Regions from separate parts of the Janthinobacterium sp. HH104 genome, predicted to be linked through region 2. Evidence: predicted binding sites of a transcription regulator. Region 2 holds the regulator's gene; the other holds the start of a gene.
What was found. Region 2 encodes HrcA, which represses chaperone genes, less so after heat shock. Its sites were predicted from a motif close to TTAGCACTCNNNNNNNNNGAGTGCTAA; they were not measured.
Positions count from the first base shown of each region.

Region 1: a site for HrcA is predicted at 3,220-3,246, ahead of rpoH (RNA polymerase sigma factor RpoH). Genes of this name have one in related genera too.

Region 1 covers NZ_LRIB01000058.1:71,872-79,850, forward strand. Annotated here, with positions in the region: gene JAB6_RS26430 (MerR family transcriptional regulator) at 1-109, shown strand, start outside; gene ftsY (signal recognition particle-docking protein FtsY) at 274-1,341, shown strand; gene JAB6_RS26440 (cell division ATP-binding protein FtsE) at 1,352-2,095, shown strand; gene ftsX (permease-like cell division protein FtsX) at 2,092-3,012, shown strand; gene rpoH (RNA polymerase sigma factor RpoH) at 3,406-4,305, shown strand; gene JAB6_RS26455 (hypothetical protein) at 4,396-4,662, opposite strand; gene JAB6_RS26460 (hypothetical protein) at 4,841-5,293, shown strand; gene JAB6_RS26465 (antibiotic biosynthesis monooxygenase) at 5,297-5,644, opposite strand; gene JAB6_RS26470 (cytochrome P450) at 5,641-6,744, opposite strand; gene JAB6_RS26475 (helix-turn-helix transcriptional regulator) at 6,821-7,513, shown strand; gene JAB6_RS26480 (ABC transporter ATP-binding protein) at 7,524-7,979, shown strand, end outside.
Region 2 covers NZ_LRIB01000028.1:129,740-137,718, reverse strand. Annotated here, with positions in the region: gene JAB6_RS11430 (acyl-CoA dehydrogenase) at 1-1,051, shown strand, start outside; gene JAB6_RS11425 (CaiB/BaiF CoA-transferase family protein) at 1,051-2,298, shown strand; gene JAB6_RS11420 (barstar family protein) at 2,399-2,725, opposite strand; gene dapB (4-hydroxy-tetrahydrodipicolinate reductase) at 2,733-3,542, opposite strand; gene JAB6_RS11410 (outer membrane protein assembly factor BamE) at 3,562-4,209, opposite strand; gene fur (ferric iron uptake transcriptional regulator) at 4,405-4,836, shown strand; gene hrcA (heat-inducible transcriptional repressor HrcA) at 4,885-5,901, opposite strand; gene JAB6_RS11395 (HAD family hydrolase) at 6,004-6,729, opposite strand; gene JAB6_RS11390 (hypothetical protein) at 6,974-7,573, shown strand; gene JAB6_RS11385 (hypothetical protein) at 7,610-7,979, shown strand, end outside.

The sequences.
Region 1 (7,979 bases), on a different contig from region 2:
GTACAAGCAGCCGCCACCGTTTTTGCATGTGCTGGACTTGCGGCAAGTCGACGAAAGCATCGCCGACTGGCGCCGCCGCCATCAGGCGCTCGCCCTGCAAACCCACTGAACCGGCTGGAAAGCGCGGCAACTGCGGCGATCTCCGTGGATAGCCGCGCAATGTTGCCAATCGAACAGTAAAGCATGAAGGGCCGGGCGCGCTCTGGTAGAATAGCCGGATCAACAGTGTCCGGCGCCGCCGGGCCTTAGGTCAGCACCCGCCACCACACATCCATGTTTAGTTTCTTCAAGAAAAAACCCATCGCTCCCGAGGCTGCGCCAGCCGAGCCCCTCGTCCTTCCCGCCGCCACGCCGCCTGCCGCGCCAGCAGCAGCCCCGTCCGCTGCACCGCTGAGCGGCGCGCCGGCCGAGCTCGTGCCCGTGATCGTGGCCGCCGAATCCGAGAAAAAATCGTGGATGACGCGCCTGAAGGCCGGCCTGTCGAAAACCTCGAACACCTTGTCCGTGCTGTTCGTCGGCGCAAAGATCGACGACGCCCTGTACGAAGAGCTGGAAGCGGCGCTGCTGATGTCCGACGCGGGCATCGACGCCACGGAATTCCTGCTGACGGAATTGAAGAAAAAGGTCAAGGAAGACAAGCTGCTCGACGCCGCCGCCGTCAAGGCCGCGCTGAAAGTGCTGCTGATCGAGCTGCTCTCGCCACTGGAAAAGCGCTTCGAGCTGGGCCGTCACAAGCCGCTCGTGATGATGATTTCCGGCGTGAATGGCGCCGGCAAGACCACCACCATCGGCAAGCTGGCCAAGCACATGCAGTCGAACAACCAGTCCGTGCTGCTGGCTGCGGGCGACACCTTCCGCGCCGCCGCGCGCGAACAGCTGATGGTCTGGGGCGAGCGCAATAACGTCACCGTGATTTCGCAGGAATCGGGCGACCCGGCCGCCGTGGCCTACGACTCCGTGCAATCGGCGAAGGCGCGCGGCATCGACGTGGTGATGGTCGACACGGCAGGCCGCTTGCCGACGCAGTTGCACCTGATGGAAGAATTGAAGAAAATCAAGCGCGTGATCGGCAAGGGCATGGATGGCGCGCCGCATGAAACCCTGCTCGTCATCGACGGCAACACAGGCCAGAACGCCCTCACGCAAGTGAAGGCGTTCGACGATGCCCTGCAGTTAAGCGGCCTGGTGATCACCAAGCTGGACGGCACCGCCAAGGGCGGCGTGCTGGCGGCGATTGCCCGCGTGCGTCCCGTGCCCGTGTATTTCATCGGCATCGGTGAGAAAATTGAAGACTTGCAGCCTTTCGTGGCTGCCGAATTTGTCGAAGCGCTGCTCGGATAAGCCTACCTACATGATTGAATTTCAGCACGTCTCCAAGCAATACTCCCCCGATGCCGTGGCGCTCAGCGACATTTCGCTCAGTATTGCCAAGGGCGAGCTGGTGTTCCTGGCCGGCCCGTCCGGCGCCGGCAAATCCACCCTGCTGAAAATGATCGCCGCCATGGAACGCCCCACTTCGGGCAAGCTGATCGTCAATGGCCAGGACATGGCAAAGATCAAGCCGGCCGGCGTGCCCTTCCTGCGTCGCAACATGGGCCTGATCTTCCAGCAGCAAAAGTTATTGAACGACCGCTCCATCCTGGCCAACGTCATGCTGCCGCTGCTCGTCGTGGGCGCCCACAAGGCGGCCGCCGAGCAGCGCGCGCGCGCCGCACTCGACAAGGTGGGCTTGCTGGACCGCGCCATGGCGCGGCCGCTGTCGCTGTCGGGCGGCGAGCAGCAGCGCGTGTCGATCGCGCGCGCCATCGTCAACCGGCCGCAGATCATCCTGGCCGACGAACCGACGGCCAACCTGGACCGCGCCAGCGCCAACAAGGTGCTCGACGCCCTGAAAGCCTTCCACTCGGTGGGCGTGACCTGCCTCATTTCCAGCCATGACGAACAGATGCTCGACGCCGCCGCCCGCGTGATCCACCTGAAAAACGGCCAGCTGGTCGCCATCGACAAGGCCACGCAAGCGCCCGTCTTCGCCCCGCCCGATCCCGATTTTGCACCGTCCCCCGGCCTGGACGACACGCAGGGAGAACAGCCATGAGAGGCTGGTTCCGTCAACACCGCTTCGCGCTGGGCTCGGCGCTGATTCATTTACGCAAGTCGCCAGGCGGCTTTCTGTTGAACGTCGTCGTCGTCGCCATTGCCCTGTCGCTGCCGTTCGCCGGCTTGACCATGCTCGACAATGTGCGCCCGATGTCGGAACAGATGTCGGTCGATCCGGAAATCAGCGTCTTCCTGAAGATCGACACGCCGCGCGAACAAGCCGTGGCCCTGGCCAGTTCCATGCGCAAGATCGTGGGCGAGCAAAAGGCAAAGATCGTCTTCATCCCGCGCGAACAGGCGCTCGATACCCTGAAAAACAAGAATGGCCTGGCCGATGTACTGAGCACCTTGGGCGACAATCCCTTGCCCGACAGCTATGTGCTGAAACTCGACGCCTTCAGCAGCGCCAGCGAAGCGCAGGACGTCGATGCGGTGGCGGAACAGCTGCGCCACTTGCCCGGCGTGGAATCGGCGCAAGTCGATTCTGCCTGGGTCAAGCGCCTGGCGGCCCTGCTGGGCGTGCTGCGCCTGGTGCTGCTGCTGCTGGCCATCACCCTGGGCGTGGCCGTGATCGCCGTGGTCTTCAATACCATCCGCCTGCAAGTGATGCAGCAGCGCGATGAAATCAGCATCTCGAAACTGATCGGCGCGACGGACACCTTCATCCATCGCCCCTTCTATTACACGGGTGCTCTGCTGGGCCTGTGCGCCGGCGCGCTGGCCCTGGGCGCCGTGGCGCTGGCCTTGCAACCGCTGAATACCGCGATTGCCGAGTTTGCGCGCCTGTATGCGTCCGAATTCCAACTGGTGCCGCTGGCGCCGCTGCCGATGGCGGGCTTGCTGGCCGTCAGCGCCGGCCTGGGCCTGATCGGCGCCTTCCTCTGCGTGCAGCGCCACCTGGCGCGCCTGAACTGACCATCCCTTCCATGGCGGCGCCTTCGGTGCCGCCATGCGCGTCACCCTCCCCCGTCTGCTGTTATCTTGATATTAAGCAAGTATTCTTAAGGCTCGCTTCAGCCAGAGGCCGTAGACTAGCTACGTGGTCAAATCGCTGTTCAGAGATATATATCAAGCATTAATCCGCCATAGTATTTAGGCTATCAGGACGATTAAATGTGCTGATTGGCACTCTCAGGCAGAGAGTGCTAATATAGGGACATACCAAAGGCAGTAGCGCCATGGACGCCAGATGAAGATGGTGCCGCGCTCTGCAAAGTGCAAGACCGGATACGCAAAAACGAACAGACAACAGGACCACGTCGCGTGACGTGGCCAACTAGAACAAAGCAAGACTACGAGGGAGAAAACATGACTATGATGTCCGCAACGTCCGCATTGGTTCCGACCAAAAGTAATGCGCTGGGCCTCGGTTTCACTGGCAATCTGGGCAATATCGACGCCTATATTTCGGCCGTGAACCGCCTGCCCATGTTGACCCACGACGAAGAAATTTCGCTGGCGAAACGCCTGCGCGAAAAAAATGACCTGGCCGCCGCGCAAGAGCTGGTGCTGTCGCACCTGCGCCTGGTGGTCTCGATTGCCCGCGGCTATCTGGGCTATGGCTTGCCGCATGCCGACCTGATTCAGGAAGGCAATATCGGCTTGATGAAAGCCGTGAAACGTTTCGATCCGGACCAGGGCGTGCGTCTGGTGTCGTACGCCATGCACTGGGTGAAGGCCGAGATGCATGAGTACATCCTGAAAAACTGGCGCCTGGTCAAGGTAGCGACGACGAAGGCACAGCGCAAGCTGTTCTTCAACCTGCGCAGCCACAAGACGGGCCTAGACGCGATGACGCCGAAGCAGATCGATGCGCTGGCCAAGCTGCTCGACGTAAAGCGCGAAGAAGTGATCGAGATGGAAACGCGTTTGAGCGGCCGCGACATTGCACTGGAATCGCCAACCGACGATGAAGACGACAAGTTTTCGCCGATCGCCTACCTGTCGTCGGAGCAAAGCGAGCCGACCAAGGTGCTGGAAGCGGAACAAGTGACGCGTTTGCAATCGGAAGGCCTGGAAACGGCCTTGAGCAAGCTGGACGCCCGTTCGCGCCGCATCATCGAAGCGCGCTGGCTGGCCAACGACGACGGCTCGGGCGCTACCCTGCACGCGCTGGCAGAAGAGTTCGGCGTATCGGCCGAACGCATCCGCCAGATCGAAGTGGCGGCGCTGAAAAAAATGAAGGGCGCCTTGGCCGCCTGGGTGTAATCGCAAGCAATGCCGCAATGCAAAAGGCGCCGCAAGGCGCCTTTTAGTTTTACAAGTTGATGTTTATCAACAGATAAACATGGCAGCCCATTAAGCTGCGGTCAAGCCCTTGACGAGGACTTCGGCGACCAATTCATTCAGATCCGCACCGCGCTCCTTGGCCAGGGTCTGCAATTGCAAGACCAGATCGCTGTTCAGCTTGACGGCGAATGGCACCAGACCCAGGGCCTGGTCGCGCTTGCGCTGCTCGCGGCGGTCGACGACCACCGCTTCCTTACCGAATGCACCGGCGCCGGGAACATTCATCTTTCCCATCAGTTTCTTGGCATCGCTTTTGGCCAGGTCGGTTTTTTTCATGGTTGTTTCCTGATTTTCAAAACAGCCATTTTACGCAGTAATCGGCGCGCCGCGTGGCCGGCGCGTGAATTCATCGGCAGCACGTCAATAGTGCGCCAGAAAAATATCATTTTGTTACTATCATTTTATCCCACGCGTGCACAGGCACGCCCGGGACGCTCTACCTGAAAGGAAAAACATGCATTCTCTGACCCGCTCTTGCCGCACCATGCTGCTTCCCCTGTTCTTCGCCTGCCTGGCCGTACTGGCCGGCTGCGGCGCGGCCGGCAGCGCCGGCGACGCGGAAAACACGCCGCGCAGCGTCACCCACGTGCTGTCGCCGGGCGAACAGGTCGCCATCACGGCCACCGATACCCTGAAACTCGAGCGCGTCAACGACAGCCGCTGCCGCAAGGGCGCCGTGTGCGTATGGAAAGGCTACGTCAGCTACAGTTTCAGTTTGCTCAACAGTGCGGGCGCCACGGACATCGTCCTGTCCGATTCCATGCCCGGCGCTTCCAGTTCCGTCACCGTCAACCACCTGACGTTTACCTTGCTCGACGTCGATCCGGCCACGCCGCCAGCCCTGAACGCAGAACAGCCCACCTACCGGGTCAAGGTCAAGATCACGCAGGGCGCCCTGCCCCGCTAAGCGCTAGGCATCGTGGCGCTGGCGGCTGTCGGTCGGCGCCTGTTGCCGGTCCAGCATGCCGTAATCGCGCACGACGGCGGCGATGCGCAGCCGGTAATCGTCAAATACGCCCTGCCTGCCAGCCGATTGCGCCGCCCGGTGCGCTTCCAGCTGCCGCCACTGCGCCAGCGCCGCCTCGTCGCGAAAGAACGACAGCGACAGCAATTTGCCCGGCTCGCTCAAGCTGCTGAAGCGCTCGATGGAAATGAAACCATCGACTTCATCAAGCAGGGGACGCAGCGCCGCGGCCAGATCCAGATACTGCTGGCGCCCTTCTGCACTGGGCCACACTTCAAAAATCACGGCGATCATGCGCTCGCTCCTTGCGTAAACACAGGGATGCGGGCGTTCAGCGACGCTTGATAACACCACGCCAGCGGCAAGTCTTCCAGCCTGTCGGCCCACGCTTGCAAACAAGCTGCGGCGATGGCGTGCGCGATGGACTGGCCCGGACAGACGTGGCGGCCATGGCCAAAGCCCGACTCCGCATGGCCGGCGCTGGCCAGCACGACGACGATCATCTGCCCCGCAGGCACGCGCACGCCATCGCATTCCACAACGTCCACCGTGTAGCGGCGCGTGTTATGGATCGAGGGATCATGCCGGCTGACTTCGCGCAGCATGGCCGGCCAGCGCTCAGGCGACGCGCGCAGTTGCGCCAGCAACTCCGGCTGCGCGTGCAAGGCAACGATGGCATTGCCCAGCAAGCCGGCCGTGGCGTCGCACGTCTGCGACAGCAAGCCCACGAGGTTGGCCAGCAGGCCGCTCCCCATGGCATCGGTCTCTGTCGCGATACTGGCCAGCAGGCTGCCCGGCCTCGCGTTGCCCTCGCGCAGCAAGTGGCCCAAACCTTGCAGCAGGGAATCGGCAGCCTCCTGCGCGCCAGCCAGTTGTTCACCATTGCTCAGCGGCGACAGGCAAGCAACAAAATCGCGCGTCCATTCGGCCAGCGCCGGCCATTGCGCTGGCGCAAAGCCCAGCAAGTGGGCCATGACGAACAGCGGCAGTTGAAAAATCGCCTCGTTCAGCTGGGCGGCGCTGGCGGGAACGCGGTCACCAGCGAGATGTGCGACCTGCCGCTGCAGCCGCGCCAGGTCCACCTGGGCCAAGGCGCGCGCCAGCACCTGTTTCGGCACGGCATGCCGCTCGCCATCGTTCATGCGCACCAGTTCGGCAAAAATCGCACCGCACGGCGTGCCTGCCAGATTCTGCGGCACGCCCAAGCCCGGCGGGCGCACGCGGCAAGCGGGATGCTCGAGCACGGCCTGCACGCCGGCCGCGCCCGTCGCCAGCCAGCAATCGAGTGCCGCATCGAAACGCAGCGGCGGGCCGTCCGCCAGGCGGCGATAGTAGTCATACGGCGCCATGTGGGTGACGGCTGAAAAAGGGTCGGCGGGGTCGGCGAGATGCATGCGCATTCCATTGCAGTGAGGTGGGGACACGAGTATGCTGGTCCTTCCACCACAACACTTCGCCAGCAAACGAATCATGGATGACAAACTTCCGTCGGCCGACATGGGCCTGGCGCAACTGGCCGGCGCCATCGCCGAACCGGCCCGCGCGCGCATGCTGTGCAGCCTGCTTGATGGCCATGCGCGCACGGCCACGGAATTGGCCACGCTGGCCGAAGTGGGCGCCTCGACGGCCAGCGCCCATCTGGCGCGCTTGCGCGACGATGGCTTGCTGTCAATGGTGGCGCAGGGCAAGCACCGCTACTACCGCCTGGCCAGCGCGGAAGTGGGCCAAGCCCTCGAAGCGCTGCTGGTGGTGGCCGGCGTGCCGGCAACGCCATTTACCCCCTCCACCCCGGACCGCCTGCGCCATGCGCGCACCTGTTACGACCACATGGCCGGCACCGTCGCCGTCGCCCTGCACGACCAGTTGCACGCGCAGGGCTGGCTACTCGACGACGGCGGAGAATATCGTCTGTCGGAAGCGGGCGCGGCCGGCATGGCGGCCCTGGGCATCGACGTGCCGCAATTGCAGCGCCAGCGCCGCCGCTTCGCCTGTGCCTGCCTGGACTGGAGCGAACGGCGCGCCCACCTGGGCGGCGCGCTGGGAGCCGCCCTGCTGCAACTGGCCCTGCGCCAACGCTGGGCCGAGCGCGAACTCGACAGCCGCGCCCTGCGCATCACGCCGGCCGGCGAGCGGAGCCTGCTGGCCGCCTTCGGCGCTTGCTGAGGGACACACGATGATCGCGTTCCAGGACCTGGCCAAACAGTACGGCAGCTTCGAAGCCGTCAAGCCGCTGACCTTGCAAGTGGGCAAAGGAGAAGTCTTCGGCTTCCTGGGCCCGAACGGGGCGGGAAAGACCACCACCATCCGCATGCTGATGGGCATCCTCGTGCCCAGCAGCGGGCGCGTACTGGTCGATGGTCTCGATTGCCACCGCGACGGCGCCGCCGTCAAGCGCAAGGTGGGCTATTTGCCCGACAATCCCATCTTTTACGACTATTTGCGGGGCCGTGAAATCCTGCAATTCGTCGCCGAAATGCATGGTTTTTCGCGCACGGAAGCGGCCGCCCGCGCCGCACGCCTGCTCACGGAATTCGGGCTCGATGAAGCGAGCGAGGATTTCGCCGTCAATTACTCGCTGGGCATGAAGAAAAAACTGGGCCTGGCGTGCGCGCTGATCCACGACCCGGCC
Region 2 (7,979 bases):
ATCGTTCCGCCATGGCCGCACGGATGCGGCCATCTTCCGCGAAATGGGCGAGCTGGGCTTGCTGGGCACCACCATTCCCGAAGAATACGGCGGCGCCGGCCTGAACTATGTTTGCTACGGCCTGGCCGCACGCGAAGTCGAGCGCGTCGATTCGGGCTACCGTTCGATGATGAGCGTGCAATCGTCCTTGGTGATGGTGCCGATCAATGCCTTCGGCAACGAAGAAACCAAACAGAAATACCTGCCGAAACTGGCGACGGGCGAATACATCGGTTGCTTCGGCCTGACGGAACCGAACCACGGCTCCGACCCTGGCAGCATGGTCACGCGCGCCCGTAAAGTGCCGGGCGGCTACAGCCTGTCGGGCGCAAAGATGTGGATCACCAACAGCCCGATCGCCGACGTGTTCGTCGTCTGGGCCAAGGACGATGAAGGCGCGATCCGCGGCTTCGTGCTGGAAAAAGGCTGGAAAGGCTTGTCGGCGCCGGAAATCCACGGCAAGGTCGGCTTGCGCACCAGCATCACCGGCGAAATCGTCATGGATGAAGTGTTCTGCCCTGAAGAAAACGCCTTCCCCGACGTGCGCGGCCTGAAAGGCCCGTTCACTTGCCTGAACAGCGCCCGCTACGGCATTGCCTGGGGCGCGCTGGGCGCGGCCGAGGACTGCTATCTGAAGGCACGCCAGTACACGATGGACCGCCAGCAATTCGGCCGCCCATTGGCAGCGAACCAGCTGGTGCAAAAGAAACTGGCCGACATGCTGACGGAAATCACCATGGGCTTGCAAGGCTGCTTGCGCCTGGGCCGCATGAAGGATGAAGGCTCGCCGGCCGTGGAAATCACCTCTATCATGAAACGCAACAGCTGCGGCAAGGCGCTCGATATTGCCAGAGTGGCGCGCGACATGATGGGTGGCAACGGCATTTCCGACGAGTTCGGCGTCATCCGCCACCTGGTCAACCTGGAAGTGGTCAACACCTATGAAGGCACGCACGATGTGCACGCGCTGATCATCGGCCGCGCCATCACCGGCATCGCCGCCTTCAACTAATGGACGCCTTGGCTTCCACCTTGCGGCCCGCGCCGCTGACCGGCTTGCGCGTGCTCGACCTGTCGCGCGTGCTGGCCGGCCCGTGGGCCGGGCAAATGCTGGCCGACCTGGGCGCCGACGTCGTCAAGGTTGAACAGCCGGGCCGCGGCGACGACACGCGCTCCTGGGGTCCACCGTATCTGAAGGATGAAGATGGCCGCGACACGGCCGAGGCCGCCTATTTCCAGTGCGCCAACCGCAACAAGCGCTCCTTGTGCATCGACCTGGCCGCCCCCGAAGGGCAAGCGCTGGTGCGCAAGCTGGCTGCCGAATCGGACGTGCTGCTGGAAAATTTCAAGCTGGATGGATTGAAGCAATATGGCCTCGACGCGGCCAGCTTGCTGGCGCTCAATCCGCGCCTCGTCTACTGCTCCATCACGGGCTTCGGCCAGGATGGGCCGTACGCGGCGCGCGCCGGCTATGACTTCCTGATCCAGGGCATGGGCGGCTTGATGAGCATCACGGGCGTACCCGATGGCCAGCCGGGCGCCGGCCCGCAAAAAGTGGGCGTGGCGCAGACGGACATCCTGACGGGCCTGTACGCCACCATCGCCGTGCAGGCGGCGCTGGCCGAACGGGAACGCTCGGGCCTGGGCCAGCATATCGACCTGGCCTTGCTCGACGTGCAAGTGGCGGCGCTGGGCAACCAGGCGGCCAATTACCTGTGCGGCGGCAAAGTGCCGCAGCGCATGGGCAATGCGCACCCGAACATCGTGCCTTACCAGGACTTTCCCACGGCCGATGGCGACATGATTCTGGCGATCGGCAACGATGGGCAGTTTTCGCGCTTTTGCGCCGTCGCCGGCCACCCGGAATGGGCGCAGGATGAACGCTTCGCCACCAATCCGCAGCGCGTGGCGCACCGGGCGATCCTGATTCCCTTGATGCGCCAGACCACGGTCATGCGTACGACGGCCGAGTGGATCAGCGCGTTCGAGGCGCAAGCCGTGCCCTGCGGTCCCGTCAACCGCATCGACCAAGTCTTTGCCGACCCGCAAGTGGTGGCGCGTGGCTTGAAAGTGGAAATGCCGCATCCGACGGCGGGCACGGTGGCGCTGGTGGCCAATCCCGTGCGCCTGTCCGGCTCGCCGGTGCAATACCGCTTGCCACCGCCATTGCTGGGGCAGCATACGCAGGAAGTGCTGCAGCAGTGGCTGGGGTTGGACAGTGCGGAAATTGACGGCTTGCGCGAGCGCAAGGTGGTGTAAAGATTGATTGGAAGAACGTAGGTCGGATTAGCGCTTGCGCGTAATCCGACTTGCACAGCCAACAATGTGTCGGATTACGCGGCGCTGCCGCTAATCCGACCTACTTCAGTACCAGCTTCAACGCCGGCTTTTCGCCATAATCGTCATAGCGCTCATTGATGCCGGCGATACAGAAGGTGATTTCTTCCAGTAAATCAGGTACTTGCGCCTTCATGCTTGCCGCATCCTGCACAACGATTTCCAGCACTTCGTTCGGCTTCAAACGGAATTGCGTCATGTTTTCGTCATCGCGCAAATAGCTGAGGCAATCGACCCAGGCATCCATGCTGTTGCCGTAGAACTCGGGGAAACCGAAGGCTTGCACGCATTGCGCGTGAAAGCTTGCTTCATCGGTGATGTCTTTTCCATTCAGGATGGCAGTGGCCATATCTTCCTCAGTTCTTCAGCGACAGCACATCCTGCATGTCGAACAGGCCGGTCGGTTTGTCGGCCAGGAAACGCGCGGCGCGCAGTGCGCCGTGGGCGTAGGTGACGCGGCTGCTCGACTTGTGGCTGATCTCGATGCGCTCGCCGATGCCGGCAAACAGCACCGTATGGTCGCCGACGATATCGCCGCCGCGGATGGTGGCAAAGCCGATGGTTGACGAGTCGCGTTCGCCCGTCACGCCTTCGCGGCCGTACACGGCGCATTCCTTCAAGTCGCGGCCCAGGGCGCCGGCCACCACTTCACCCATTTGCAGGGCCGTGCCCGACGGCGCATCGACCTTGAAGCGGTGATGCGCTTCGATGATCTCGATATCGTAGCCTTCGGACAGGCTTTTCGCGGCCAGTTCCAGCAGCTTCATGGTGACGTTCACGCCCACGCTCATGTTCGGCGCGAACATGATGGCCGTCTTTTCAGCGGCGGCGGCAATGGCGGCCTTGCCAGCGTCATCGAAACCGGTGGTGCCGATGATCATCTTGACGCCGTGCTCGGCGCAATACGCCAGGTGCTGCAAAGTGCCTTCAGGGCGCGTGAAGTCGATCAGGTAATCGGCGCCGGCCAGGCCGGTGGCCAGGTCGGACTCGATCAGCACGCCGGCAGGCTTGCCGAGGAAAGCGGCCGCATCCTGGCCGACGGACGGCGAACCGGCGCGGTCGAGAGCGCCAGCGAGCACGGCGTCGGGCGCGTTGCTGACCGCTTCGATCAGGATATGGCCCATGCGGCCGCTGGCGCCAGCGATGGCAATTTTCAGTTCAGTCATTTTATTCTCTTACAACAGCTTATTTGGTGGGTTCGGCAGCAGGTGCAGGTGCAGGTGCAGGCTCGGCGGCAGGCGCCGTTGCGGGTGCGGGTGCAACGTCAGGCTTGCTCACAGGAATGGCAGGGGCGGCATCGGCCGGCACCGGCACGGCGCTTGGCGCCACCGGCAATGGCACGGCGGCGGCAGGCACGTCGGCCTTGGCGACCTTGGCGAACGGCGACGGACCGGCGATACGGTCGATGTATTCTTTCTCCGTCGGCAAGTTACCGCCTTCGAAACGTTCCACTTTACCATCCTTGCCGAAGTACACGACCACGCGGCTGCTGGTGGTTTCGCCACTGCCCCGGGCCAGGCGGAATGGGTAATCCCAGCGGTCGGCATGGAAGATATCGGTCAGCAGCGAGGTACCGAGGACGAAGCGCACCTGGTCGCGCGTCATGCCCACTTTCAACTGGGCCAGCATCTCTTCGGAGACAAAGTTGCCTTGTTGAATGTCAGGACGATACGGCGAGAAAAACCACATGAATTTTTGCAGCGGCGTAATGGTGGTCGTTTGTGCGCCCTGTTCGGGGACCAGTTCCTTGCCTTCCTTTTGAGCAGCTGCCGGCTTTTCGCCAAGGATGCCACGGCTGGCGCAGCCGGACATGGCCAGCGCGACACAGACCATGCCTGCCACGACTGGTGCTCGGAATGAAATACGGTGCCAGAGAGATGGCAATACAGCCGGTGTTACGCGCATAAATGACCTCAATTTGATGAACAAAACGCCAGGAGTGGCCGGCCTGCCAAAAAATGCATATTTTGGCACTCCCCGCTAAAACGCTATATGATAAAGCACCTGACCCACATACGAGCAACAAACATGAGTAACAATCCTAGTGATCTCAAGGCAAGCGGCCTGAAAGCCACCCTGCCACGGCTGAAGATACTCGATATCTTCCAGAGTAGCCCGGTACGCCACCTGACGGCGGAAGACGTCTACAAGATTCTGCTGGCCGACAATATGGATGTCGGTTTGGCAACTGTCTACCGCGTCCTGACCCAATTCGAACAGGCAGGCTTGCTCAACCGCAACCATTTTGAAACCGGCAAGGCGATTTTCGAACTCAACGAAGGCTCCCACCACGACCACCTGGTGTGCCTCGACTGTGGCCGGGTTGAAGAATTCTTTGACGAAGAAATCGAAATCCGCCAGCAAAAAGTGGCCGAAGAGCGCGGCTTCAAGATCGCCGAACACGCGCTGGCCATCTACGGCAACTGCACCAAGACGGCTTGCCCGCACAAAACCGCCTGATTCGTTCCGGCCGCGCCCATGGAGCGGCTGGCGCATCAGGCAGTACGATCAATGATGGCTGAGCGCGCTTGACAGCAACTTGGCCGTGATATCGACAATCGGGATGACGCGCTCGTAAGCCATGCGCGTCGGTCCGATCACTCCCAACGTTCCCACGATCTTGCCGTTGACTTCATACGGCGCCGTCACCACGCTCATTTCATCCATCGGCACCAGGTTCGATTCGCCGCCGATGAAAATCTGCACGCCCGTCGCCTTGCTCGACACGTCGAGCAGCTGCATCAAGCCCGTTTTTTGCTCGAACATGTCGAACATCTGGCGCAGCGAATGCATATTCGATGACAGATCGCTCACGCTGAGCAAGTTGCGCTCGCCGGAAATCACCATGTCGTCGCTATGGTCGGCCATCGCTTCGCTGCCCGCCTCCACGGCGGCCTGCATCAGGCTGCCCATGTCGTCGCGCAACTGGCGCAGCTCGCCCTGCAGGCGCACGCGCACGGCGTCGAATGACAGGCCGCCATAATTTTGGTTGATGTAATTGGCCGATTGCACCAGTTGCGCCGGCGTATAGTCGGCCTCCGTCAACAGCAGGCGGTTCTGCACGTCGCCGCCGGGCGCGACGATGACGAGCAGGATGCGTTTTTCGGACAGGCGCAGGAATTCGATTTGCTGGAACACGGATTCGCGGCGCGGGCTGAGCACGACGCCGGCAAACTGCGACAGCGACGACAGCATCTGCGCCGCGTTGGCGATGGTTTTTTGCGGCTGCGGCGTCTGCAGGCGCATGCGCGACTCCACCAGATGCTCGTCCAGATGCCGGACGGTCAGCAAGGTGTCGACAAAGATGCGGTAGCCGCGCGGCGTGGGAATGCGTCCGGCCGAGGTATGCGGACTGGACACATAACCGAGCTCTTCCAGATCGGCCATGATGTTGCGGATCGTGGCTGGCGACAGGTCGAGGCCGGAAATTTTCGACAAGGCGCGCGAACCGACCGGCAGGCCGTCGGCGATATATCGCTCGACCAGGGCTTTCAGCAGTGTTTGGGCACGTGTATCGAGTTGCATGGTGTTTTATTTAAGCAAGTGTTTTGTTAAGCAAGCGGCAACGAAAGCGGCCGAACGTGCATCAACAGCGCCTATTATGCACGTTCGCCCGTCCGGCGGCGATCAATCTTCCAGTTGCCCCTGCAGCCACAGCAGCAATTCATCAAAGTTGGCGCAGATGGCGTCGGGCTGCACGCCGGCGGCCAGGTGGGCATCGCTGCCCTTGCGGTTCATCCACACGGCACGCATGCCCGCCCCTTGCGCTCCCGTCACATCGAAATACAGATCGTCGCCGACATACACGGCCTCATGGGGCGCCACGCCCAGCGCGGCGCAACCGGCCAGGAAAATGCTGGCGTCGGGCTTGGCCACACCGAAATCGCTGGCGGCAATCGACACTTTAAAATGCTGCGCCAGGCCGATAATTTCAAGGTCCGCATTGCCATTCGAAATGGAACCGACCAGCATGCGCTGGCCCATCCAGCCCAGGCCAGGCAAGACATCGTCATACGGCTGGACGCGATGGCGCGCCGCCAGGAACTGCGCGATGGCGCCATCGACCAGGGCCGGATCCTCGCCGGCGGCCTCGAAGGCGGTCAGCAAGCCCGCGCGGCGCAACTCGATCAGGTTGCCATGAAAATGCGGTTGTTCATTGAGCATGGCCAGGCGGTGCTGGCGCAGCACCTCGATGGAAAACTGCTGCGCCACCTTGGGCGCATGCGTGGCCAGCCAGTCGTGCAGCAGGGATTCGGCAGCGGCAATCACGGGCGCGATGGGCCACAGAGTATCGTCGAGGTCGAACAGGATGGCCTTGGGCGGCACGGCAGGTTTTACAGGGGCAAGGGACATGGGATTCACGGTGGATGCCGCGCCACAGTGCGCAGCCTGCATCTATTGTCGCACCGATCGCTGCCACCGGCATCGCTGCGCCCCCGTGAAATGGGGCCGGGCCAGCGCTTCCCGGCGAAAAATTGTTACAGGGTGATACAAGGCAAGATCATTCGGCTTGCCAGATAGACTAAAATAGGCGCCATTCCAATGCGGCGCCAGCGTCCGCGTTGCGCTACCCAACCTAATTCGTTTTGGAGAATGTATGAAAAATTTGTACCTGCGCTCGATGCTGGCGGCGGCTTGCGCCGTCACATTGGCAGCCTGCGGCGGCAGCGGCGGCAACCTGTATCTGAGTGGCCAAGTGTCCAATCTGGCAAAAGACGGCCTGATTCTCCTCAATGACGGCGAACGCTTGCCGGTCTCCGCAGGCCAGACCTCGTTTGTTTTCACCAAGCTGGTCAACACCGATGACCGCTACGACATCAGCATCGCACAACAGCCCAAAGGCGCCGTGTGCACGATTACCAATGGCGCAGGCAAGGCATCGAGCTATACCGTGACCACTGCCCTGGTGACTTGCACGACCAATACCTACCCGCTGAGCGGCACGATCACGGGCCTGACCGCCGACGGCTTGACCTTGGCCATTGGCAACGCCAGCACCAGCCCGCTGAAAGGCAGCACGAGCTATACGTTCCCCGCTGTCAATGACGGCATCGCCTACAATATTTCCATAGCGACGTATCCAGCGGGCCAGACGTGCAGTTTCGTGGGCTCTGCCAGCGCCAACGGCCGCGATGTCGTCGGCACCATGGGCTCAGCCGCCACGACCGGCGCCACACTGAACTGCACGGCGCAGTAAGCCACGCGATTCGTCACCACTATATTGGAGAAATACATGAAGTTATCCTGCCTGCGCCCACTCGCCGCGCTGCTGTTGACCCTAGGACTGGCTGCTTGCGGCGGCAAGGCCTCGTATGATGTCAGTGGCACCATCAGCAACTTGAACACCGACGGCCTGGTCCTGGCCAACGGCGGCGTCAATCTTCCGATTAAATCGGGCCAGACCTCGTTTACCTTTGCCAAGCGCATCGACTATGGCACCGACTACAACATCACCGTGCAGACCCAGCCAGCCCACATGACTTGCGCCATCAGTGGCGGGACCGGTTCGGCCGGTCATTACCTGAGCATCCAGGCAGCGGTCGTGTGCACGCAAAATAGCTACACGGTTGGCGGCACGGTGACTGGCCTGACAGCCGACGGCC